Regions from separate parts of the Streptomyces sp. MAI_2237 genome, predicted to be linked through region 1. Evidence: riboswitches for the same ligand, from Rfam matches in the RefSeq annotation. Region 1 holds a riboswitch; each other region holds the start of a gene.
What was found. Region 1 has a riboswitch for cyclic di-AMP ahead of LN251_RS23330 (M23 family metallopeptidase). Riboswitches for the same ligand answer to the same signal wherever they lie in the genome.

Region 1 (5,811 bases):
GGACGTGCGTCGGGCCGAGGCCGCGGCCCGACCGCCCATCCCGGAACGGAACGTGAGGACCGCTCCGGAGACACTTCACGTGTGGGAAACTGGTCTAGACAACCCTGAACACCGAAGGGCAGCATCACATGGCTGAGCGCCGCGTCAACGTCGGCTGGGCCGAGGGCCTCCACGCCCGCCCCGCTTCCATCTTCGTCCGGGCCGCCACGGCCGCAGGTATCCCGGTGACGATCGCCAAGGCCGACGGCAACCCCGTCAACGCGGCCTCCATGCTGGCGGTCCTGGGCCTGGGCGCCCAGGGCGGCGAGGAGATCGTCCTCGCCTCCGACGCCGAGGGCGCGGACGCCGCCCTCGACCGGCTGGCCAAGCTGGTCTCCGAGGGACTCGAGGAGCTTCCCGAGACCGTCTGATCGCGGCACCGCCGAAGGGCTCGTCCGAATTACCGGGCGGGCCCTTCGCATTTCCGGTGCCGGTGTCGGTAATTCTCGACGACGGGCAGCATGAAATAGCCCCCCGGAATTCTCTGCTCTTTGTATACGGCGTTCGTGTTAATGCCGCAGGCCCGACATGTTTACGGCATGTTGCGAGTTCCTCACACCGTTCGCGCCGCCGTACCGCAGCCGGTGCGCGGCGGTCGAGCGCTCGGCGTGCAGGGTCGTGATCGCCCGCGCGCGCTCGGCGTCGCCCCGGGCCACGGCGTCGACGATCGCGCCGTGCTCCGCCCAGGACTCCACGGGGTTGGCCGGCGCGTCCACCACGTACATCCAGGCGATCTTGTGGCGCAGCTGGGTCAGCATCGACGTCAGGGCGGGGCTGCCGCAGGCCTGGGCGAGCGTCTCGTGGAACCAGCTCCCCAGGGAGCGCAGGTCCTCGCTGCCGCCCCTCCTGGCCCGCTCCTGGCCCAGTCTGACCAGGCCGCGCAGGACCTTGAGGTGGGCCTCGGTGCGCCGCTGGGCGGCCCGGGACGCGCCCAGCGGCTCCAGCAGCATGCGCATCTCCAGCAGGTCGGCGGCCTCCTGCTCGGTCGGCTCCGCCACGCACGCGCCCGCGTGCCGGCGGGTCACCACGAAGCCCTCGGCCTCCAGGGTGCGCAGGGCCTCGCGGACGGGGACGCGTGAGACGCCGTAGCGACGGGCGAGGAGTTCCTCGGTGAGACGGCCGCCACGCTCGTGGACACCCGCGACGATGTCGTCCCGGATGGCCGTGCACACCGAGTGCGCCGGAATACGCATGACCGACCTCCGTCTTAATCCCCGTGAAACGTCGACGATTGACGTTGTGTCCAGCGACTCTATTGCAGTGAGCCGGAATTTCCGACGGCGGGCCGGAATCCATGGATATTTTTTGGACACGGGGGCGACAGAAACGACGAAAACCCCGGCTCGGGGGAGCCGGGGTCCTCTCAGTCCGTGGGGGACGTCGTCAGACGTTCACGCCGTGCGAGCGCAGGTACGCGACGGGGTCGATGTCCGAGCCGTAGTCGGGGGTCGTACGGGCCTCGAAGTGCAGGTGCGGTCCGGTGGTGTTGCCGGTGGAGCCCGAGAGCCCGATCTGCTGGCCGGTGACGACCTTCTGGCCGACGGAGACGCCGATGGACGACAGGTGGCCGTACTGGGTGTACGTCCCGTCGTTCATCCGGATCACGATCTGGTTGCCGTAGGCCCCGCCCCAGCCGGTCTGGACGACCGTGCCGTAGCCCACGGCGTGGACCGACGTGCCGCTCGCGGCGTGGAAGTCGATGCCGGTGTGGCTGCCGGAGGACCACAGGGAGCTGCTGGCCTTGTAGCCCGTGGAGACGTAGGAGCCGGAGATCGGCGCGACGAAGGAGTTCAGGCGCTTGCGCTCGGCCTCCCGGGCGGCGCGCTCCTTGGCCTCGCGCTCCTTCTTGGCGAGCGCCTCGGCCTTCTTGCGCGCGGCTTCCTCGGCGGCCTTCTTTCGGGCGGCCTCCTCGGCGGCCTGCTTCTGGGCCTCGGCCTGCGCGTCGATCTTCTCGGCGATCGAGTCGCCGATGGTGATGACGGGGGTGAAGCCGGTCTGCTCGACGGCGTCGACGGAGTTGTCGGCGGCGAGCGCGGGGGCCGCGAGGGCGCCGATGACACCGGTGGTGGCGAGGGCCGCGACGCCGGCGACCTGGGCGGTGGAACGCTTGATGCGGCTGGGACGACGGTGCTTCCCGGTGGCGCACATGAACGCCATGTACAGGCTGGTCCTTTCCTTCCCTCTCGCCTACCGGGTTAGCTGACGGGTTCGGAGCAGGAAGGTCTCCTACGGACCCCCTCGCGGCTCGCGCGGGCGTCCGATTCACCCCAGGGACTACGGTGGGTCCCCGGCTCCCCTGGCTCGCGCCGTACGGGGACTCGGCGATGACTGCCCGGTGCCGCGGATGCGGCGCGGTGCCTGACGGACAGCCCGGATGAAGCTAAGCGGGGCGCCTTTCAATTCCCAAACGGAACGCGGCTTTTGTAGCGCATCCCACAGGGCACATGGGCATCTCTCCTTCAATTCCGCGCCAATTCGGACATAGAAGGGCCCTGGTGACAGGTCGGTCACCAGGGCCCGTCCACGCGCGCGTGCCGCTACTCGGCGGAAACCACGGTCACTTCACCGATGCCGAGCGCCTCCACCGGCTCCTTGATCTGCGCCGCGTCGCCGACGAGGACGGTCACCAGACGGTCCACCGGGAACGCGCTCACCACCGCCGCGGTGGCCTCCACCGTGCCGGTCGAGGCGAGCTGCTGATACATCGTCGCCTGGTAGTCGTCGGGCAGGTGCTGCTCGACCTGGTCGGCCAGCGTGCTCGCGACCGCCGCGGCCGTCTCGTACTTCAGCGGCGCCACGCCCACGAGGTTCTGCACGGCGACGTCGACCTCGGCGTCGGTGAGGCCGCCCTCGGCGAGCGTGCGCAGCACCTTCCAGAGGTCGTCGAGCGCCGGGCCGGTGTTCGGGGTGTCGACGGAGCCGCTGATGGCGAGCATCGACGCGCCCGTGCCGTCCGGCGCGGACCGGAGGACCTGCCCGAACGCGCGCACACCGTAGGTGTAGCCCTTCTCCTCGCGCAGGACGCGGTCCAGGCGGGAGGTGAGGGTGCCGCCGAGGCAGTACGTGCCGAGCACCTGCGCCGGCCACACCCGGTCGTGCCGGTCAGGGCCGACGCGGCCGATGAGCAGCTGCGTCTGGACGGCGCCGGGACGGTCCACGATGATCACGCGCCCGGTGTCGTCGGCGGTGACCGGCGGCACGGGACGCGACTCGGCCCGGGAGCCCGTCCAGGCGCCCAGGGTCTCCCCGAGCAGGGCGTCGAGGTCGATGCCGGTGAGGTCGCCGACGACGACCGCGGTGGCCGTCGCGGGCCGCACATGGCGGTCGTAGAAGGCGCGTACGGCGGCCGCGTCGATCTTCTCGACGGTCTCCTCGGTGCCCTGGCGCGGGCGGGACATGCGCGAGGCCGCCGGGAACAGCTCCTTGGAGAGCTCCTTCGCGGCGCGGCGGGAGGGGTTGGCCAGCTCGTGCGGGATCTCGTCCAGGCGGTTGCGCACCAGCCGCTCGACCTCGCCGTCGGCGAAGGCGGGCGCCCGGAGGGCGTCGGCGAGCAGGCCGAGCGCCTTGGCCAGACGGGAGACCGGCACTTCGAGGCTGAGGCGGACGCCGGGGTGGTCGGCGTGCGCGTCGAGGGTGGCGCCGCAGCGCTCCAGCTCGGCGGCGAACTCCTCGGCGGAGTGCTTGTCGGTGCCCTCGGAGAAGGCGCGCGCCATGATCGTGGCGACACCTTCGAAGCCGGCCGGCTCGGCCTCCAGGGGCGCGTCCAGGAGGACCTCGACGGCGACGAGCTGCTGGCCGGGGCGGTGGCAGCGCAGCACGGTCAGGCCGTTGCCGAGCGCCCCGCGCGTGGGCGCCGGGAACGCCCACGGCCTGGCCTCGCCGGCCTGGGGCTGCGGGTGGAACTCCATCGTGGCGAGCTCGCTCACTTGGCCGCCTCCTGGTTCTTGTCGCCGGCTTCGACCGTGGCCTCGGCCTCGGGGTCTTCGGGGGGATCCGCGTCCTCGGCGACCCCTCCGGAGACGGGCTCGTAGACGAGCACCGCGCGGTTGTCGGGCCGCAGGCGGGCCTTGGCGATCTCCTGCACCTCCTGGGGAGTGATCTCCAGAACGCGCCGGACGGCGGTCAGGGCGAGCTGCGGGTCGCCGAACAGGACGGCGAAGCGGCACAGTTCGTCGGCGCGGCCCGCGACCGTGCCGAGCCGGTCCAGCCACTCGCGCTCCAACTGCGCCTGCGCGCGCTCCATCTCCTCGCTCGTGGGGCCCTCGGCGGCGAACCGGGCGAGCTCCTCGTCGATGGCGGCCTCGATGACCGGCACCTCGACGTCACCGGACGTCTTCACGTCCAGCCAGCCCAGCGAGGGCGCCCCGGCCAGGCGCAGCAGGCCGAAGCCGGCCGCGACGGCCGTACGGTCGCGCCGTACGAGCCGGTTGTAGAGGCGGGAGGACTCACCGCTGCCGAGGACCGTCAGCGCCAGGTCGGCGGCGTCGCACGCGCGCGTGCCGTCCTGCGGCAGCCGGTAGGCGGCCATCAGGGCGCGCGCCGGGACCTCCTCCTCGACAACCTCGCGCAGCTGCTCGCCGATGATGTCGGGGAGCGTGCCGTCGCGGGGCGCGGGCTTGCCGTCGTGCCCGGGGATGGAGCCGAAGTACTTCTCGACCCAGGCGAGCGTCTGCTCGGGGTCGATGTCGCCGACGACCGACAGGACGGCGTTGTTGGGCGCGTAGTACGTGCGGAAGAACGCGCGCGCGTCCTCCAGGGTCGCCGCGTCCAGGTCGGCCATCGAGCCGATCGGGGTGTGGTGGTAGGGGTGGCCCTCGGGGTAGGTGAGCGCGGTGAGCTTCTCGAACGCCGTGCCGTACGGCACGTTGTCGTAGCGCTGCCGGCGTTCGTTCTTGACGACGTCCCGCTGGTTGTCCATGGACTCCTCGTCCAGGGCGGCGAGCAGGGAGCCCATGCGGTCGGCCTCCAGCCAGAGGGCGAGCTCCAGCTGGTGGGTCGGCATGGTCTCGAAGTAGTTGGTCCGCTCGAAGCTCGTCGTGCCGTTGAGCGAGCCGCCGGCACCCTGCACCAGCTCGAAGTGGCCGTTGCCCTTGACCTGGCCCGAGCCCTGGAACATCAGATGCTCGAAAAGGTGAGCCAGGCCGGTACGGCCCTTGACTTCGTGGCGCGAGCCGACGTCGTACCAGAGGCACACCGCCGCGACCGGGGTCAGGTGGTCCTCGGAGAGCACCACGCGCAGGCCGTTGGCCAGGCGGTGCTCGGTCGCTGTCAGGCCCCCGGTGCCTGCCTGGTCTGTGGCCGTGTGACCCATGGGCATGTACGTCCCTTCGATCGCGGATGCGGTGCTGGAAACCGCTGTTTTCCTGCCGGTCCTGCCACTGTATGCAAGCGGGCGGACCGGCGGCGAAGTTCCCGGACGACGTACGCCCACAGCGGATCGCGTAGCCTGCGGGCAGCCGCGGCGAGGGCGACCCCGCCCGCGCCGGGCCGGACCGCCGACACCGGGTCCTGGCCCGGGTTGTCAGTGCCGCGGTCCACAATGGTCGCGTCAGATCCCGTTCATGCTTCAGCAAGCGTGAGCCGAAGGGGCCGTGAGCGACCCGTAGGCGAGCGACCAGAAAAGAGGAGCCGGCAGCGATGGCCCGCCGCAGCACGAAGACCCCGCCGCCCGACGACTCGTTCGAGGAGCGCATCCTCGACATCGACGTCGTCGACGAGATGCAGGGCTCCTTCCTCGAGTACGCGTACTCGGTCATCTACTCCCGCGCCCTG
Region 2 (5,811 bases), 2.7 Mb from region 1:
CGTCCTGACCGAGCCGCACGATCGTCATGCGCCGGTCCAGCTCCAGCAGTTCGCCGGTGCCGGGGTTGACGTCGGCGACCAGCAGCCGGATGGAGTTGGTGCCGCAGTCGACCGCGGCGACCCGGGTGAAGCCCCTGGGCGTCATCGGCCGGGCCGAGAAGAAGCCGCTGCGGATCACGGTCGGGTCCTCCTCGGCCTCCTCGCCGGGGAGTTCGTCGGCCGGGTCGGGAGCCGCCAGCCGCTGCACGCACGGGCCCTTGCGCCACCACTCGGGCAGCATCGCGATCGCCTCGTCGCCCAGCGGGTTCACGCCCGGGCCCGCGGCGAGGGAGTGACCCACCAGCACGTGCAGGCACTTCACCCGGTCCGGCATGCCGCCCGCGCTCGGGAAGCCCTCCAGGACCTCGATCTCGTCCCGGCGCCGGATGTAGTCCTCGTGCGCGGCCCGGTACGCGGCGGCCAGCTCCGGGTCGGTCTGCAGCCGCTCCGTCATCTCCTTCATGACGCCGTTCGCCTCCAGCGTGCCGATGGCCGAGGCGGCGCGCGGGCACGTCAGGTAGTACGTCGTCGGGAAGGGCGTGCCGTCCGGCAGCCGGGGCGCCGTCTCCACGACGTCCGGCTGCCCGCACGGGCAGCGGTGGGCGATCGCGCGCAGCCCGCGCGGCGGCCGCCCGAGCTGCTGCTTGAAGGCCTCGACGTCGGCGTCGGTGGGCTCGGTGCGCGGGGTGGGCGGCGGAGGCGTTTCCACGGAGAACTGTCTTTCTGCTCAGGTCACTGGTCGGAGGCGTCGGACTTGTCGACCCCGTCCCAGAAGTTCGCGTACCACGGGCGGTCGGCGGCGCCCAGTCCGGCGCGCGACTGCCTGGCGCGGTCCGGGTCGACGACGACGTATCCCGTCTCGCCCGGCATCACATAGTGCAGCCGCTGCCGGATCTGCTGCTCGGCGTAGGAGTCGTCCTTCCAGCGCGCCTTGAGGTCGCGCAGCTGCTCGACCCGCTCCTCGGCCTGCTGCTTCTGGCGCTCCAGGTCGGAGATCTCGGCGCGCTGGGAGACGTACTGCCTTATCGGATAGGCGAGGGCCACGACGAGGGTGCACAGCACCAGGGCCAGCAGCGCGGCCCGGCCCGTCAGCCGGGAGCGGCGGGCCTGCCGTTTGGTCTGGGAGCGGTAGACCCGGGCCGCCGTCTGCTCGCCGAGCAGCCTGAGCCTGGTCGCGGTGGAGAACCGGTCCCGGTCCTTCACGGCCATGTCCGCGCCTCCCGTTCATGCCGTTCACACGTGCGTACGTCCCCGCACACGGTACGGGACCGGTACGGGGACGTACGTACGACTGGCGCAGGATTGACCCTTTGCGGCTCAGCCCTTGAAGCGCGGGAAGGCGCTGCGGCCGGCGTACACCGCGGCGTCGTCGAGGATCTCCTCGATGCGCAGCAGCTGGTTGTACTTGGCGACGCGCTCGGAGCGCGCCGGGGCGCCGGTCTTGATCTGGCCGCAGTTGGTGGCGACGGCGAGGTCGGCGATGGTGACGTCCTCGGTCTCGCCGGAGCGGTGGGACATCATGCACTTGAAGCCGTTGCGCTGGGCGAGCTCCACGGCGTCCAGGGTCTCGGTCAGCGAACCGATCTGGTTCACCTTGACCAGCAGGGCGTTGGCGGTGCCCTCCTCGATGCCGCGGGCCAGGCGCTCGGGGTTGGTGACGAACAGGTCGTCGCCGACGATCTGCACCTTGTCGCCGAGCTTGTCCGTGAGGACCTTCCAGCCGGCCCAGTCGTCCTCGAACAGCGGGTCCTCGATGGAGACGAGCGGGTAGGCCGCCACGAGCTCCTCGTAGTACTCCGTCATCTCGGCGGCCGAGCGGTCCTTGCCCTCGAACTGGTACTTGCCGTCCTTGTAGAACTCGGAGGCGGCGACGTCGAGCGCGAGGGCGATCTGCTCGCCGGGGACGTACCCGGCCTGCTTGATGGCCTCGAGGATCAGGTCCAGGGCGTCGCGGTTGGAGCCCAGGTTCGGGGCGAAGCCGCCCTCGTCGCCGAGGCCGGTGGCCAGGCCCTTGGACTTCAGCACGGACTTGAGCGTGTGGTAGACCTCGGCGCCCCAGCGCAGGGCCTCGGAGAAGGTCTCCGCGCCGATCGGGGCGATCATGAACTCCTGGATGTCCACGTTGGAGTCGGCGTGCGAGCCGCCGTTCAGGATGTTCATCATCGGCACCGGCAGCAGGTGCGCGTTCGGGCCGCCCAGGTAGCGGAAGAGCGGGAGGTCGCTGGCCTCGGAGGCGGCGTGGGCGACGGCGAGCGAGACGCCGAGGATGGCGTTGGCGCCGAGCGAGCCCTTGTTGTCGGTGGCGTCCAGGTCGAACATGGCCTGGTCGATCAGGCGCTGCTCGGTGGCGTCGTAGCCGACCAGCTCCGGGCCGATCTGCTCGATGACGGCGAGGACGGCCTTCTCGACGCCCTTGCCCTTGTAGCGGTTGGGGTCACCGTCGCGGAGCTCGATGGCCTCGAAGGCGCCCGTGGAGGCACCGGACGGGACGGCGGCACGACCCGTGCTGCCGTCGTCGAGGCCGACCTCGACCTCGACGGTGGGGTTCCCTCGCGAGTCGAGGATTTCCCGGGCTACGACGACGTCGATGGACGGCACGAGCATCTCCTTCTTGGATGTGACGCTGGTTGTGCGGGGCACGCGGGCCTTTTTAGGCCCTACCTCGGCCTTGCGACTAGAGCCTAACCGCCCCGGGGCCATCGGCCAGCCGACCGACCGTCCCGTGGACAAGGACAGACGGTACCTATTGTTCACGTGCGGAACAAAGGCGGGTGAACACAGCATGTATCCCGGGCGACGACGCGCCGGCCACGGGCAGGCGCCGGACAGACGGCGGGCAGGCGGCGGGCAGGCGCCGGACAGGCGGCGGGCAGAGAAAAGCCCCGCTCCGGTGCGTACGGGGGAAGACGCACCGGAGCGGGGAGCCCGTGGGGACGGGGGTGGCCCTCACGCACCTCCACGGTGGGGGACACGGATGTGCGGGGCCTGTAGGTCGGCTGTGCCTTACTTCAGGTGCAGCTGCTGACCCGGGTAGATCAGGTTGGCGTCCTGGACGATGCCCTTGTTCAGGTCGAACAGCTTCTTCCAGCCGCCCTTGACCTTGTGCGCGGTGGCGATGGAGCTGAGGGTGTCGCCCTTGACGACCTTGTACTCGCCGTCGCCCTTCTTGACCTTCTTGCCGGTCGGGGTGGTGACGGTCTTGGTCGACTTCTTGGGGGCCGGACGCTCGGAGGACCGCGAGGCCTGCTGCTCGGTGGTCGAGCGGGTGGTGCTGCTCGACGAGCCGGTGGAGGCGCTGGAGCCGTTGTAGGCGGCGCTGGACAGGCCCGTGCCGCAGACCGGCCAGGCGCCCTTGCCCTGGGAGGCGAGAACCTTCTCGGCGACGGCTATCTGCTGCGCCTTGGAGGCCTGGTTGGCCTGCGCGGCGTAGGCGGTGCCGCCGTACGCGGCCCAGGTGGAGGCGGAGAACTGCAGACCGCCGTAGTAGCCGTTGCCGGTGTTGATGGACCAGTTGCCACCCGACTCGCACTGGGCGACCGCGTCCCACTCGGATGCGGTGGCGGCGGAGGCGTTGCCGGCCGCCATCAGCGGGGCGGCGATGGCGACACCGGTGACACCGGCGAGCGCGGCGGCGCGGGTGGCCTTGGACGGACGACGGTGCTTGCCCTTGCTGGAAAACAGCATGGTGGATCCCCTCACCGACGCCTGCGAGGTGAGCTGTCGGGTTCGGGCCGGTTGAGTTGCCCGGCCGCGGACTCGCTCTCGCGAGCCGCGGCTACACCCCGAGCCACCACCGTCAACCACCCGGTGGGGCACTTACCTTGGGTCCCCCGCTCCTGCCTACGGCGCTGTGAAGCGACGACTGTTCCCGTACGGCCGCTGGCAGGATTCGGCGTTGCGGCAGACGGGGCTCGGGTTGCCGAGCGGTCACGACCGTAGACACGGAATCCGCTGAATTTCAAAGACGATCAGGGCCTCTGAGACTCATCCCACACTTTCACCAAACCGGACATTCAGCGCGAAGTGTGACGTGAACTCCCGCCTCATTTGGCCCTATTCGGCAGGGAGATCGAGGGTCTGACCGGTGAAGATGTGGTTCGGGTCGGTACCGATGGCCTGCTTGTTCGCGTCGTAGAGGGCGCGCCATCCGCCGTCCACGTCAAGGGAGTCGGCGATGGAGGCGAGAGTGTCGCCGGTGTGCACGGTGTAGGAGTCGCGCCCGGCGGGCTTCACGCCGCTTTCGTCGGCGCTGACTCCGCGGTGCTTGCCAGTGCCGCCGTCGGCGGTCGTGGAGTCGACCGCTCCCGTGTCGACGAGGCTCCAGGAACCCAGCGCCTGCCGGGAATTGTCCGACTCGTCACTCTTCGACCGGTCACCGGAAGAGCCGCCGGCCTCTTGAGAGTCACTCGGGGCGGAGGTGGAGGGCGAGGCCGACTTGCCTGATTTGCTCGACTTACCGGTGGAATGAGAAGAAGAGCCGGGAGTGGCCGAGGGCGAACCGGACGCGTCCGACGAGGCGGAACCGTCGGAGGGGTCGCTCGACGCGGTACCCGACGAATTGGACAAACCGGTGGAGTCCGAACTGTCCGACGAACCGGATGAGTCGGACGAGCCGTCCCCGATGCCGGTGTCCACGTCAGCCGAACCGGAGTCCTTGCTCAGTCCCGACGTCAGCCCACAGGTGTGGAAGGCGCCGACGCCTTCGGCGTCCAGAAGCTTCTCCGCGACGGCTATCTGCTGGTTGCGGCTGGCCAGGTCGGGCCGGGAGGCGTAGTCGAGGCCGCCGTACTTCTCCCAGTCCGCCTGAGAGAGCTTCAGACCGCCGTAGAAGCCGCTGCCGCTGTTCTCGCTCCAGGAGCCACCCGTCTCGCACTGCGCCACCTTGTCCCAGGTGGTCCCGTCGGCGGCGCTGGCGCCGCCTGCCGCGAACAGCGGGATCGCGATGGCGGAGCCGGTCACTCCGGCCGCGACGAGGAGAGCCGGAGCCTGGCGGGGGCGACGGTGACGACCGTTCCCGGAGAGCATGCGGAGGGCCTTTCGCGAGACAGCAGTGACCGCGGCGCGTGAAGCTTGGGCCAAACCTTCGCGCCGCTGTTGATCCGTGAACGTAGCGGCAACCGATCACTTGTCACAAGTTAATGCCGCGTAGATCACGTGAAGATCACATAGTTGAACGCGTGTCATGTTTGCGCGGTCGGCCGCGACGCCTCGACCGGGGTGAACTCGACCGGCAGTGTGCGCAGTCCGCGCATGATGAGCCCGCCCCGCCACCTCAACTCCCCCGGATCCCCGGCCAGTCGGAGGTCCGGCAGCCGGGTGAGAAGCGTCGCGAGGGCGGTCTGGCCCTCCAGCCTGGCCAGCGGGGCGCCGAGGCAGTAGTGGATGCCATGGCCGTACCCCAGATGCTGGTTGTCACGCCGGGACAGGTCGAGGGTGTCGGGGTCGGTGAAGCGGGCGGGGTCGCGATCGGCGGCGGCGAGTACGACGAGGACGGGGTCGCCGGCCGCGATGTCCTGTCCGCCGATGGTGAGCGGCTCGGTCGCGAACCGCCATGTGGCGAGCTCCACCGGGCCGTCGTAGCGCAGGAGTTCCTCCACGCCGGTCTCCAACAGGCCGCGCTCGCCCGCCGCGAGGGAGGTCTGCAGGCGGCTCCGCTGCTCGGGGTGGGTGAGAAGGGCGAAGGTGCCGTTGCCGATGAGGTTGACGGTGGTCTCGAAGCCCGCGAAGAGCAGGATGAACGCCATCGCCGCGGCCTCGTTCTCGGTGAGGTGC
Region 3 (5,811 bases), 2.2 Mb from region 1:
TGATCCTGGAGGCCGGGGTGCGGCGGGTGGTCACGGCCTGGCGGGAGCCGGACACCTTCGTCGAGGAGGCCGACGGCAGCGGACTGCTGGCGGCGGCCGGGGTGGACGTGGTCCTGCTGGAGGAGCACGAGGCAGCGGCCAAGGCGCCGAACGGCCACCTGCTGGGCGGCTGAAACCGCAGGTCGAGGGGGCCGGAGCGAAACCCTGGTGCTGGGCGTCCCGCGGATGGCGTACACTGGAGTCACAACGACGCGGGGTGGAGCAGCTCGGTAGCTCGCTGGGCTCATAACCCAGAGGTCGCAGGTTCAAATCCTGTCCCCGCTACTGAAGGCCGAGGGCCGGAATCCGGAAACGGGTTCCGGCCCTCGGTTTTTCCTCCCCCGTGCTCCTCGACGCCCTCGTGCGCCGCGGCGACGAACAGCTCGCCTCGCAGCGCGCGATCGCCGAGACCGCCCAGCGCGCCGTCCTGCCCGACCCGGCCGATCGGATCGGCACCTTCGCCATCGCGGCGCGCTACGAGGCGGCGCAGCGGGACGCGGCCATCGGCGGCGACCTGTATGCCGTGCAGGACAGCCCGTACGGCGTGCGGCTGGTGGTGGGCGACGTGCGCGGGAAGGGGATGGGCGCGGTGGTGGCCGTCGCCGTCGTGATCGGGGCGTTCCGGGAGGCCGCCGAGCAGGAGGCGACGCTGGAGGCGGTCGCCGGGCGGCTGGACCCGGCGCCGGCCCGCGAGGGGAGCCGGCGCGAGGGCCTCGACCCCTTCGAGGGCTTCACCACCGCCGTACTGGCCGAACTCCCGCACGGTGATGGCGTGGTCAGGATCGTCGACCGGGGCCATCCGCCTCCGCTGCTGCTGTGCCCCGACGGCACGGTACGTCCGCTGCCCGCCCGTGAGCCCGCCCTGCCGCTCGGCATGGGGGAGTCGGGGGCCTGGCCGGACGGGCGGAGGAGACCCGCTTCCCGGGCGGGGCCACCCTGGTGCTCCACACCGACGGGCTGTGCGAGGCACGGGACCGGCGCGGGGAGTTCTACGATCCCGCGGCGAGCCTGGCGGGCCGGGCCTTCCCCGACCCCGCCGGGCTGATCGCCGTCCTCGCCCAGGAGGTGCACCGGCACACCGGGGACGGCACGACGGACGACATGGCGATGCTCGCCGTACGACGTCACGCCCGGTGATCGGACAGCCGCCCTCCGCATAACAACTGACAGACCGTCAGGCAGCGTGAAGATCCTGGGAAGAGGTCAACTCGCCCGTTTTCAGCCGGTCATGGCCTGTACGTCCACCCCGGAATCGTTAATGATCAAGCCGAACTGCTTGGAATCCACACCCCGGGTCTATTAACGTTCGATAACGCAGCGCGGTCGTCCCAGCCGTCACAAGAGACGGCTCCGTGCGCACGCGCCGAATCCCGCAAGGGAACCGGGGAACCACCACCCTGGGGTGAATCGCGCGGATGCCACCGTGGACCCACGGCCGGTATACGCGCGTAGGAGACCTTCCTGCTCCGAACCCGTCAGCTAACCCGGTAGGCGAGAAGGAAGGAAAGGAGCACGCCCACGTGGCGTCCAACCCGCCTGCCCCGGCAGCACCCTTCGTGCCGAGCACCGAGCCCTTCGGCTTCGCCCCCCGCACCGATGAGGGCCAGTGGGAGGAGTGGAATCCCACCGCGGAGTCCGTACGCCCGGTTCGGGGCAAGCACCGCGTCTCCAAGCAGCGCGGCGGCGGGCTGGCCCGCAGCTCCACGGTCCTCGGCGTCGGCGTCATCGCCGCCGTCGGCGCGGGCGGCATGGCCAGCGCCAACACCGGCAAGCCCCCGGTCTCCATCTCCATGCCCGACCTGGCCTCCGTGAGCCACGTCTTCGGCGACGACGAGGCCCCCCAGGGTTCCGCCACGGCCCTCAGCAGCGTCGGCGTCACCACCGAGGACACCGCGCAGGGCGCCAAGGACGCGGGCGAGGCGCTGCGCGACCGGATCATGGCGCAGGCCGAGGCGCAGCAGGTCCAGGTCGACAGCAAGGCCCAGGCGGTCACCGAGGCGACCTTCTCCCAGCAGGTCGACGCCGCTGCCGCCAAGGCCGAGCAGGAGGCCGCCGCCAAGGCCGCCGACGCCAAGCAGAAGGCGGAGGCCGAGGCCAAGAAGAAGGAAGAGCAGGCGCGGCTGGCCGAGCTGGCCAAGCAGTTCAAGCTGCCGGTCGTGTCGTACACGATCACCGGCACCTTCGGTCAGGCCGGTTCCATGTGGTCCTCCGGCTACCACACGGGTCTGGACTTCGCCGCCCCCACGGGCACGCTCATCAAGGCCATCCACAGCGGCACCATCACGGAGGCCGGCTGGGCGGGCTCGTACGGCTACCGCACGATCCTCACCCTCGACGACGGCACCGAGCTGTGGTTCTGCCACCAGTCGTCGATCAGCGTCTCGGTCGGCCAGAAGGTCGCCACGGGCGATGTCATCGGCCGCGTCGGCGCCACCGGCAACGTCACCGGCCCGCACCTGCACCTCGAGGTCCACCCGGACGGCCAGGCCACCGGCATCGACCCGATGACGTGGCTGCGCGGCAAGGGCCTGAACCCCTGACGGTCCGTACGTCCCTGGAACGGCCGCCTCCGATTGTTTACGGGAAGTTTGCGGCCGTTCCGGAAGACCGCTCTGCGGAGTGCTTGTTGTCGTAGGACATGACTTCTCTTCGCAAGCTCGGCAACTCCGACCTCGAGGTCTTCCCGCTCTCCCTGGGCGGCAACGTCTTCGGCTGGACGGCCGACGAGGCCACCTCCTTCGCCGTCCTGGACGCCTACACGGCGGCGGGCGGCAACTTCGTGGACACCGCCGACTCCTACTCCGCCTGGGTCGAGGGCAACAGCGGAGGCGAGTCCGAGACGATCATCGGCCGGTGGCTGGCGGCACGAGGCAACCGCGACGACGTCGTGATCGCCACGAAGGTCAGCCAGCACCCGGAGTTCCCCGGCCTGTCGGCCGTCAACATCAAGGCCGCCGCGGAGGCCTCGCTGCGCCGCCTCGGCACCGACCGCATCGACCTGTACTACACCCACTTCGACAAGCCCGAGACGCCCGTCGAGGAGATCGTCGGCGCGCTGGACGAGCTGGTGCGGGAGGGCAAGGTGCGGGCGATCGCCGCGTCCAACATCTCCGCCGAGCGCCTCGCCGAGTCCCTGGAGTTCTCCGACCGCGAGGGCCTGGCCAAGTACGTCGCCCTCCAGCCGCACTACAACCTGGTCTCCCGCGACACCTACGAGGGCCCCCTGCAGGACCTCGCCTCCCGCCAGGGCCTCGCCACGGTGCCGTACTACGCGCTCGCCTCCGGCTTTCTCACCGGCAAGTACCGGCCCGGCGCCACGGTCGACGGCGCGCGGGCCGCGGGCGCGGGCAAGCACCTGCAGACCGAGCGCGGCCGGAAGGTGCTGGCTGCCCTGGACGAGGTCGCCGAGGCCCACGGCGCACCGGTCGCCACGGTCGCCCTGGCCTGGCTCGCGGCCCAGCCGACGGTGGCAGCCCCCATCGCCTCGGCCCGCACCCCGGAGCAGCTCCCGGCCCTGCTGGGCGTGGCGGACCTGACCCTGACGGACGCGGAACTGACCCGTCTGACGGAAGCCTCGGCCTGACGGGGCCGACGGGTCTCGTGGCGTGGCGTCCGTAGGCCCGTGGGTCCTATGACTGGTACGGGTTGTACGCGGGGTACGGCGTCGTCGGATACGTGGGGTACGTCTGCTGCCCGTGCGTCCCGTACGCCCCGTAGCCGCCGTGGCCCGGCCACGGCGGTGCCATCACCGGTACCGGCGGGGCCGTCGCGCGTGCCGCGTAGTTCAGGGCCGGTCCCGCGATCTCCCGCCGGTTCCACAGCTCCGCCAGCAGCTCGCGCTCCCGTACGGCGAAGTCGGCGCCGGCCCGCCCACGGCGCCCCCGGTGCCGCAGGAACGCCAGCGACGTGGCGTACGCCTCGTACTGCAGGACCGCCTGCGCGGCCGGCTTGCCGAAGTGGTGGGCGGCGTGGTCGCGGGCCAGTCGCCGCGCCCGCATCGAGCCCAGCGCGAACGGCTCGGCCGGCGTCAGCCAGCCCGCGGCGGCGTAGGCGGGCAGCTCCTCGCGCACGGTGCGCAGCTCGCGCTGCCGCGTCCAGATGACCAGCCAGGTCAGCAGCCCGAACGTGGGCACCATGAAGACGGCGTACACGGCGAAGAATCCGAATTCCCCGAACGTCGAGGAGCCGTTCCACATGGCGTGCATGCCCATCGCGAGCAGCAGGCCGCACAGCGGGATCAGCAGGCGCCGGACGTGCTGCCGCTCGGCCGCCGTCGCGGCGAGACCGAAGCCGATGCCGGTCAGCACGGTGAAGAGGGGGTGCGCGAACGGCGACATGATGACGCGCACGAAGAAGGTCGCCGCCGTCACGGAGGCGATGCCGCGGTCACCGGTGAGCTGGTCGGTGCCGAAGGCGGTGCCCAGGTAGAGGATGTTCTCGGTGAACGCGAAGCCGGTCGCGGTGATGCCGGCTATCACCACCCCGTCGACGATGCCCGTGAAGTCCCGTCTGCGGAAGAGGAAGACGAGCAGGACGGCGGCGGCCTTGGCGGACTCCTCGACGACCGGCGCTATCACGGTCGCGCCGAGGGTGTCCGCGCTCGACGGGTCCGCGGTCGCCGTCGCTATCCATCTGGTCGCGAAACTGTTGGCGACGATCGCTATGAGCGCCGCCGCGCAGGCGCCCCAGGCGAAGGCGAACAGCAGGTTCCGCCAGGGGCCGGGGGCGACCCGGTCGAGCCAGCGGAAGGCGGCTATGAGCAGCGGTACGGGCAGTACCGCGAGCCCGAGCCCGACCAGGAATCCCTCGGTGCCGGTCTGTTGGCGCACCAGGGCCAGGATGACGAGCCCGGACAGGGCGAGCAGCGTGCTGAGCGCTCCGTAGCGCACCCACCTGCGCTGCCACCAGTGCGCGTGCCCGAGCGCCCCGCTCGCCGGACCACCGGGGTGCGGCGAGTGCGGCGGGTGTGTCGGGTACGGGGGAAAGGTGGCCACGGCATTGACCCTAACGAGCGAAGGCGCCGCCCGCGATGGCGTATCGCGTTGACCGCGGGGGCCTCAGGCGCCGGTGGGGGGCTGGTTGTGGTGCTGTACGCGCCGGAAGAGCAGGTCGTTCACGACATGTCCCTTGTCCAGTCCCTGGCCCTCGAAACGGGTGAGCGGCCGGAAGTCCGGACGGGGCGAGAAACCGCCGTCGGGCCGCGTGTTCTCGAATTCCGGATGCGCCGTGAGGACTTCGAGCATCTGTTCGGCATACGGCTCCCAGTCCGTCGCGCAGTGCACGATCCCGCCCGGTCTGATTCGGGTGGCGGCGAGGTCGAGGAACTCCGGCTGGATCAGCCGCCGCTTGTGGTGGCGCTTCTTCGGCCAGGGGTCGGGGAAGTACACGCGCAGCCCGTCCAGCGCGTCGGGCGTGAGCATCTCGCGCAGCAGGATGATGGCGTCGCCGTTGCCGACCCGGACGTTGGACAGTCCGTTCTGGTCGGCGAGGTTGAGCAGGTTGCCCTGGCCGGGGGTGTGCACGTCGACGGCGAGGATGTTGGTGCCGGGGTCGGCGGCGGCCATCTGCGCGGTGGCCTCGCCCATCCCGAAGCCGATCTCCAGGACGACGGGGTTGTCGTTGCCGAAGAGCTCCGCGAGGTCGATGACGCGCTGTCCGTCGATGTCCAGCCCCCACTTGGGCCACAGCCGCTGGAGCGCGTCCGCCTGTCCCGCGGTCACCCGGCTGCGCCGCGGCTGGAAGCTCCGGATCCGCCGCTCGAAGTGCGAACCG
Region 4 (5,811 bases), 810 kb from region 1:
GACGGGGTCGAAGAGCACCCGGTGGCCGTCGATCTCCGCGTGCACGCTGGAGTGCCCCATCCAGGTGAGCCGCAGCCCGGTGGCGGGCGGCTTCGCGAGGTCGGCGAGCGTGGTGGCGTGCACCGGCACGGTCCCCCGGGGCGCGCGGCGGGGCCGCTCGTCCTTGTCGAAGTAGATCTTCGCGAAGTCCACCATCGACAGGGAGGGGCGGCCCGTCGATCCGCCGGGATTCTGGAAGACCCCGTCCTTGAAGTGGGGGGATCTGCGGATGCGTGCCAGGCGCTCACCGGAGGGATCCGCGCCGAAAGCCTCGGGCTGCAGCGCCTTGAGCCCGGAGCTCAGGGGACGGAAACCGGACACGGTACCTCCAGGTGGAGTCGGTGAGGCATTCCATTATGGTCGGCGGCACTGACAGCACCCGGGTCGTGCGGTCCCGGCGGGCTCTTTCCAAGGAAAGCCCAAAGATCGGGACGCTCGCGACCGCTGCCAGGCGCAGGTCTGCTGCCACTCCGGTGAGAACCGGCGATCTCCGGTGCCCATTCCCGTCGCCGGCACGGAACCCCGTCGGCGAGGTGAGGACGCCGGCCCCGCGTTTTCGTTGACAACCGGAAGCACCCTCTCGATACTGACCGACGATTCAGTAACGCCCTCCCCTTCCGCACCGCCCGGTCCGCCGCCTGATCGCCGTCTCCGAGGAGACCCCATGACCGCTCCCCTGATGTCGCTCACCTGGACCGACCATGTCACCGGCCGCCAGGGCTTCCTGGTCGTCGACCGTCTGGTGCGCGGCGTCGCCAGCGGCGGACTGCGGATGCGCGAGGGATGCACGCTGGACGAGGTCGCCGGGCTCGCGCGCGGGATGACCATGAAGGAGGCGCTGCACTACGACCCCGAGGGGCGTTACGTCCCGCTGGGCGGCGCCAAGGGCGGCATCGACTGCGATCCCCGGGAGGCGGGGGCGTACGGGCTGCTGGTGCGCTACCTGCGGGCCATGAGGCCGTACATCGAAGCCTTCTGGACCACGGGTGAGGACCTCGGCCTGACCCAGGACACGGTGGACCGGGCGGCGGCCGAGGCGGGGCTCGTCTCCTCGATCCAGGCGGTGTATCCGCTGCTCGACGACGAGGTGACGGCCAGGCGGCGGCTCGCGGACGCGTTCGCCGTGGAGGTGGACGGCATCGGGCTGGACGAGCTGGTGGGCGGCTGCGGCGTCGCGGAGTCGGTGCTGGCCGCCCTGGACCGGGCGGGCGTGCCGCACGCGGGGACGCGGGTCGCCGTGCAGGGCCTGGGCACCATGGGCGGGGCCACGGCGCGCTTCCTCGCGCGCGCGGGGCTCACGGTCGTCGCGGTGGCCGACATCAAGGGCACCGTCGCGAACCCCGCCGGGCTCGACGTGGAGGCGCTGCTGGCGGCGCGCGACGGGTACGGCACCGTGGACCGGGCGGTGTTGCGGCCCGGGGACCGCGAACTGCCCGGCGACGCCTGGCTGGCGGCCGAGGCGGAGGTGCTGGTGCCGGCGGCCGTCTCGTACGCGATCGACACCGCCGACCAGGAGCGGGTCAAGGCCCGTTGGGTGGTCGAGGCGGCCAATATGCCCGTACTGCCGGAGGCGGAGGAGCTGTTGGCCGTGCGCGGTGTCACCGTGCTGCCCGACGTCGTCGTCAACTCCGGTACCAACGCCTGGTGGTGGTGGACCCTGTTCGGCGACATCGGCCCGGACGCGGAGGAGGCGTTCGCCCACACGCGTCGCTCGATGCGCGCCCTGGTCGAGCTGATGCTGGCCCGCGCGGAGACCGACGGCACGACCCCGCGCGCGGCGGCCCACGCCATCGCCGCCGACCGGCTGCCGGTGATCGCGGAGCGGTTCGGCTGGTACCGCTGACGGGAGCGGGCGAAGGACCGGCCGACCTGCGGCGGCCTTCAGGCAACGCCCCGTCCAGGAGCACGTGCACCGCTCTGCCCGAAAAGGCCGAACCACGACGGCGGTCGAGGGCGCGGCGCGGATAGGGTGACCGCGTGGCGAGAGTGCGGTTGAGCGTGGCCGAGCGGCGTGAGGAACTGCTGCGGGCGGCCATCGAGCAGATCGAGAAGCGGGGCGTGGCGGCGGTCCGGATCGCCGACGTGGCGTCCGCGCTCGGCGTCAGCAACGCCCTGGTGCTGTACCACTTCTCGACGAAGGAGAAGCTGGTCGCCGCCGCGTTCGCCTACGCCGCCGAGGACGACCTGGCCCATCTGCGCAAGCTGCTCGGCCGTCGCACCACGGCGCTACGGCGACTGCGCGCCGCCGTGCGCTGGTACGCGCCGACCGGCCAGGCCAAGGGCTGGCGGCTGTGGATCGAGGGCTGGGCGGCGGCGCTGCGCGAGCCCGCGCTGCGGGAGGTGGCGCAGGACCTCGACAAGCGGTGGAAGGCGGCGCTCGCCGAGGTCGTCGCGGAGGGCGTCGCCGCGGGTGAGTTCCGGTGCCCCGACCCCTTCGGCGCGGCCCTGCGCCTGACGGCCCTGCTGGACGGGCTGGCGGTGCAGCTGACCTCGTACGCCGGTGCCGTCTCGCGGACCCGGGCGCAGGAGTGGGTGGACGAGGCGCTGGCACGCGAACTGGGCCTGGACCGCGCGGCGTTGACCGCATCGCAGGCGTGAGGCCCCCGGTACGCACCGGGGGCCTCATTCCGCCGGGCGTCAGGCGACGGAGGCGATCCGGGTCCTGATGTCCTCGGGTGACAGGGCGCCCTTCGCCGTGACGTGGTCGCCGGACGACTCGCCGCGCAGCCGGCGCCCGATCCACGGCACCAGGTACTCGCGGGCCCACTGCACGTTGTCCCGCCGCATCTCCAGGGTGCCCCGCGGCGGGAGCGGCGGCCAGGGCTGGTCGGGGTCTGCCGGGATCTCCAGGCCGAGGACCTGCCCGGCGCGCAGCGCCACGCGCGTGTGCCCCTCGGGCGAGAGGTGGAGCCGGTCGCCGTCCCAGGCCCTGCGGTCCTGGACCGAACGCAGCGACCACAGGTCGAGCACGGGGCAGCCGTACCGGTCGGCGATGGCCCGTACATGGCCGTTGTAGGTGGCGATCTTGCCGCGCAGGTGCTTGAGCACGGGCACGCCACGGGTGTCGAACCCGGTCGTCACCATGACGGTGCCGGCGACTTCGGTGAGCCGGGCGACGGCCCGCTCGAACCGCTCGGCGACCTCGTCGGGGTCGGTGCCCGGCCGGATGATGTCGTTGCCGCCCGCGCAGAAGGAGACCAGGTCCGGGGCGAGCGCCACGGCCTGCGGGAGCTGGTCCGCCACGATCTGGTCGAGGAGTTTGCCGCGCACGGCGAGGTTCGTATAGCTGAAGTCACCCTCGGGGCGCCGGTCCGCGAGGAGTACCGCGAAGCGGTCCGCCCAGCCGACGAAGGCCCCGTCGGGGCCGGGGTCGCCGACGCCCTCGGTGAAGCTGTCCCCCACCGCGACGTACGACCCGATCACTGATCTGCTGTCACTCTTCGAATCGTCTGCCACGCCCGTCATGATTCACCTTCCAATGTGACCTACGCGACCGTAGGCAGGGCTTGACGGGCGGTGAGATAAGCCACTCCTAAAGTGTTGACCAAGGTCGGAATAACGCCTCGACCAGCACGGTTGACGGGTTGACCATCGGCAGGCGCACACACCGAAGGCCGGACCCGGGGATCGGGGTCCGGCCTTCGGCGGCGTGTCGGGCGGCGTGGCGGCGGGGGGTCAGCCGACGGCGACGCCCTTGGAGCGGAGGTAGGCGACCGGGTCCACGTCGGAGCCGTAGTCCGGCGTGGTCCGGATCTCGAAGTGCAGGTGCGGGCCGGTGACGTTGCCCGTCGCGCCGGAGAGGCCGACCTGCTGGCCCGGGCTCACGCTCTGGCCGGCCGAGACGGAGAGCTGCGAGAGGTGCGCGTACTGGGCGTAGTAGCCGTCGGCGAGCCGGATGACGACCTGGTTGCCGTACGCGCCGCCCCAGCCGGCGGAGACGACGGTGCCCGCGCCCACGGCCTTGAGGGAGGTGCCGGTGGGGACGACGAAGTCGACGCCGGTGTGGTAGCCGCTGGACCACATGCTGCCGGCCACGCGGTAGCCGGTGCCGACGGTCGCGCCGGAGACGGGGAGCTGGAAGCCGGTGGCGGCGGTGGTGGTCGCCGTGGCGCTCCGGGTGGTGGCCTTGCCCGCGGAGGAGGAGCGCTCCTTGGACGGGGCCGGGCGCTGCGCGGAGGAGGACTTGGTGGTGCCCGTCGCGGCCTTCTTGCCGATCGTGAGCTTCAGACCCGGGTGGATCAGCGACGGGTCGTCGCCGACGGCGTCGCGGTTGTCGGTGTAGAGCTTGTGCCAGCCACCGCTGACGTGCTGCTCCTCGGCGATCTTCGAAAGGTAGTCACCGGAGCGCACCGAATAGACGTGCACCGCCTTTTCGGAGGCGGTGTTCTTCTTTTCGGTCGTCTTCTTCACGGTATTCGGAAGGACCTGCACGGCCTTTTCCGAAACCGACTGGGAAGCGGACTGGGCGGTGGCCGCGTGGGCGCCGGTGGCACCCATCAGCGGGAGGGCGAGCGCGGCGCCGCCGGTTCCGGCGACGGCTATGGAGCGGGTGAAGCGCTGGGGCTTCGGGCGGCGGTGCTTACCCTTCGCGGGCATGGCGAATTCCTCTCCGGCGCCTGCGAGGTGAGCTGTCGGGTGCGGGCTGGAGATGCCCGGCCGCGCGCTGGTCGCGGCTGTACCCCTAGCCGTTCCGGAGACCGGAACAGGCGTTGTACCTGTGGGTCCCCCGCTCCTGCCGTTCACGGGTGAGTTGGTGCGGGCTCCGGGCGGCGGCAGGATTGGGCGTCCGTCCGGATTGGTGTGGAACGTAAGCGACGAGGACGCGAGGGGACAAGCGACGGTTCCCCGCGAATGCGTTTCCCTTGATCCTCCGCGGAAATTCACGGTCACTCTCCGTGAATTTCCGCTTCGTCCGGCGCGTCAATCCGCAGGAATGACAGAGCGATTACGTGAGCATGACGAGGTACGCACCGTCACGGCTATGACGCTGCTCACGTGACGCTGCTCCAGCTTCCCTTGCTGCGGCGCGAGTTGGAATGAAGCAGAACCAACGCGCCAATTCGGACACAAGAGTCAGATGCGGCGCAGTCGGAGAACTGCCGCATCAAGGTCGCCCCGCAGTCCGGTTCGCAGTCCGTGATGCAGCAATACGGCACCTCGATACACTTCGCCCGTTTCGAGGCATTCGTACGATGCGGTCGGGTCGAGGGCCCGCAGCCGCAGGGCCGGTACAGGCTCGCCGTAGCTCTGCGCCTGCAGCCAGGCGAGGACGACCGTCTCGTCCCCGCGCGTGTACTGCACCGCGCTCAGCCCGCCCGTCGGCGGCCTCAGACGGTGGAGCTCGCCGTGCTGGACGAGCGGCCGGATCACCTTGTACAGGCCGACCCAGTCGCGGGCCTCGGCCAGTTCCTCCTCGGTCCACTGCGTGAGGTCCCCACCCACGCCGAGGACTCCGGCCATGGCACTGACGAACCGGAAGCGCAGCGAGCTGACGCGCCCGTTGAGCTGGGTGTTGGGGCTGTCGGTGACCCAGGCGGCCATCACGCGCGCGGGGTGGATCTGGCTGAAGCCGTGCTGGATGGCGAGCCGGTCGAGCGGATCGGTGTTGTCCGAGGTCCACACCTGGTCCGTACGGCTCATGATCCCGAGGTCGATCCGTCCGCCGCCGCCCGAGCAGGACTCGAAGACGACGCCGGGGTGGGCCGCCCGGAGCCGGTCCAGCAGGGCGTACAGGGCATGCACGTGGTCGACCCAGAGGCGCTGCGGATAGGC

Region 2: it holds a riboswitch for cyclic di-AMP, as region 1 does, so the genes downstream of both, LN251_RS10615 (transglycosylase family protein) here and LN251_RS23330 (M23 family metallopeptidase) in region 1, are expected to answer to the same signal.
Region 3: it holds a riboswitch for cyclic di-AMP, as region 1 does, so the genes downstream of both, LN251_RS13080 (M23 family metallopeptidase) here and LN251_RS23330 (M23 family metallopeptidase) in region 1, are expected to answer to the same signal.
Region 4: it holds a riboswitch for cyclic di-AMP, as region 1 does, so the genes downstream of both, LN251_RS26880 (M23 family metallopeptidase) here and LN251_RS23330 (M23 family metallopeptidase) in region 1, are expected to answer to the same signal.

Annotation. Positions count from the first base shown of each region.
Region 1 is NZ_JAJPGQ010000003.1:2,802,111-2,807,921, reverse strand. Features, by position in the region: gene LN251_RS23340 (HPr family phosphocarrier protein) at 129-410, shown strand; gene LN251_RS23335 (GntR family transcriptional regulator) at 549-1,232, opposite strand; gene LN251_RS23330 (M23 family metallopeptidase) at 1,423-2,196, opposite strand; cyclic di-AMP (ydaO/yuaA leader) riboswitch at 2,209-2,373, opposite strand; gene LN251_RS23325 (M16 family metallopeptidase) at 2,577-3,965, opposite strand; gene LN251_RS23320 (M16 family metallopeptidase) at 3,962-5,356, opposite strand; gene LN251_RS23315 (DNA gyrase/topoisomerase IV subunit A) at 5,677-5,811, shown strand, end outside.
Region 2 is NZ_JAJPGQ010000003.1:75,545-81,355, forward strand. Features, by position in the region: gene LN251_RS10595 (Ppx/GppA phosphatase family protein) at 1-145, opposite strand, end outside; partial or broken gene LN251_RS10600 (DUF501 domain-containing protein) at 299-748, opposite strand; gene LN251_RS10605 (FtsB family cell division protein) at 772-1,248, opposite strand; gene eno (phosphopyruvate hydratase) at 1,357-2,643, opposite strand; gene LN251_RS10615 (transglycosylase family protein) at 3,043-3,723, opposite strand; cyclic di-AMP (ydaO/yuaA leader) riboswitch at 3,727-3,897, opposite strand; gene LN251_RS10620 (transglycosylase family protein) at 4,093-5,064, opposite strand; gene LN251_RS10625 (cytochrome P450 family protein) at 5,220-5,811, opposite strand, start outside.
Region 3 is NZ_JAJPGQ010000003.1:621,165-626,975, reverse strand. Features, by position in the region: gene LN251_RS13095 (dihydrofolate reductase family protein) at 1-173, shown strand, start outside; tRNA gene LN251_RS13090 (tRNA-Met) at 251-324, shown strand; partial or broken gene LN251_RS13085 (PP2C family protein-serine/threonine phosphatase) at 383-1,176, shown strand; cyclic di-AMP (ydaO/yuaA leader) riboswitch at 1,391-1,547, shown strand; gene LN251_RS13080 (M23 family metallopeptidase) at 1,560-2,579, shown strand; gene LN251_RS13075 (aldo/keto reductase) at 2,678-3,622, shown strand; gene LN251_RS13070 (PrsW family intramembrane metalloprotease) at 3,669-5,033, opposite strand; gene trmB (tRNA (guanosine(46)-N7)-methyltransferase TrmB) at 5,097-5,811, opposite strand, start outside.
Region 4 is NZ_JAJPGQ010000003.1:3,610,037-3,615,847, reverse strand. Features, by position in the region: gene LN251_RS26900 (MBL fold metallo-hydrolase) at 1-360, opposite strand, end outside; gene LN251_RS26895 (Glu/Leu/Phe/Val dehydrogenase dimerization domain-containing protein) at 704-1,882, shown strand; gene LN251_RS26890 (TetR/AcrR family transcriptional regulator) at 2,017-2,637, shown strand; gene LN251_RS26885 (SGNH/GDSL hydrolase family protein) at 2,677-3,462, opposite strand; gene LN251_RS26880 (M23 family metallopeptidase) at 3,715-4,635, opposite strand; cyclic di-AMP (ydaO/yuaA leader) riboswitch at 4,640-4,805, opposite strand; gene LN251_RS26875 (alpha-galactosidase) at 5,113-5,811, opposite strand, start outside.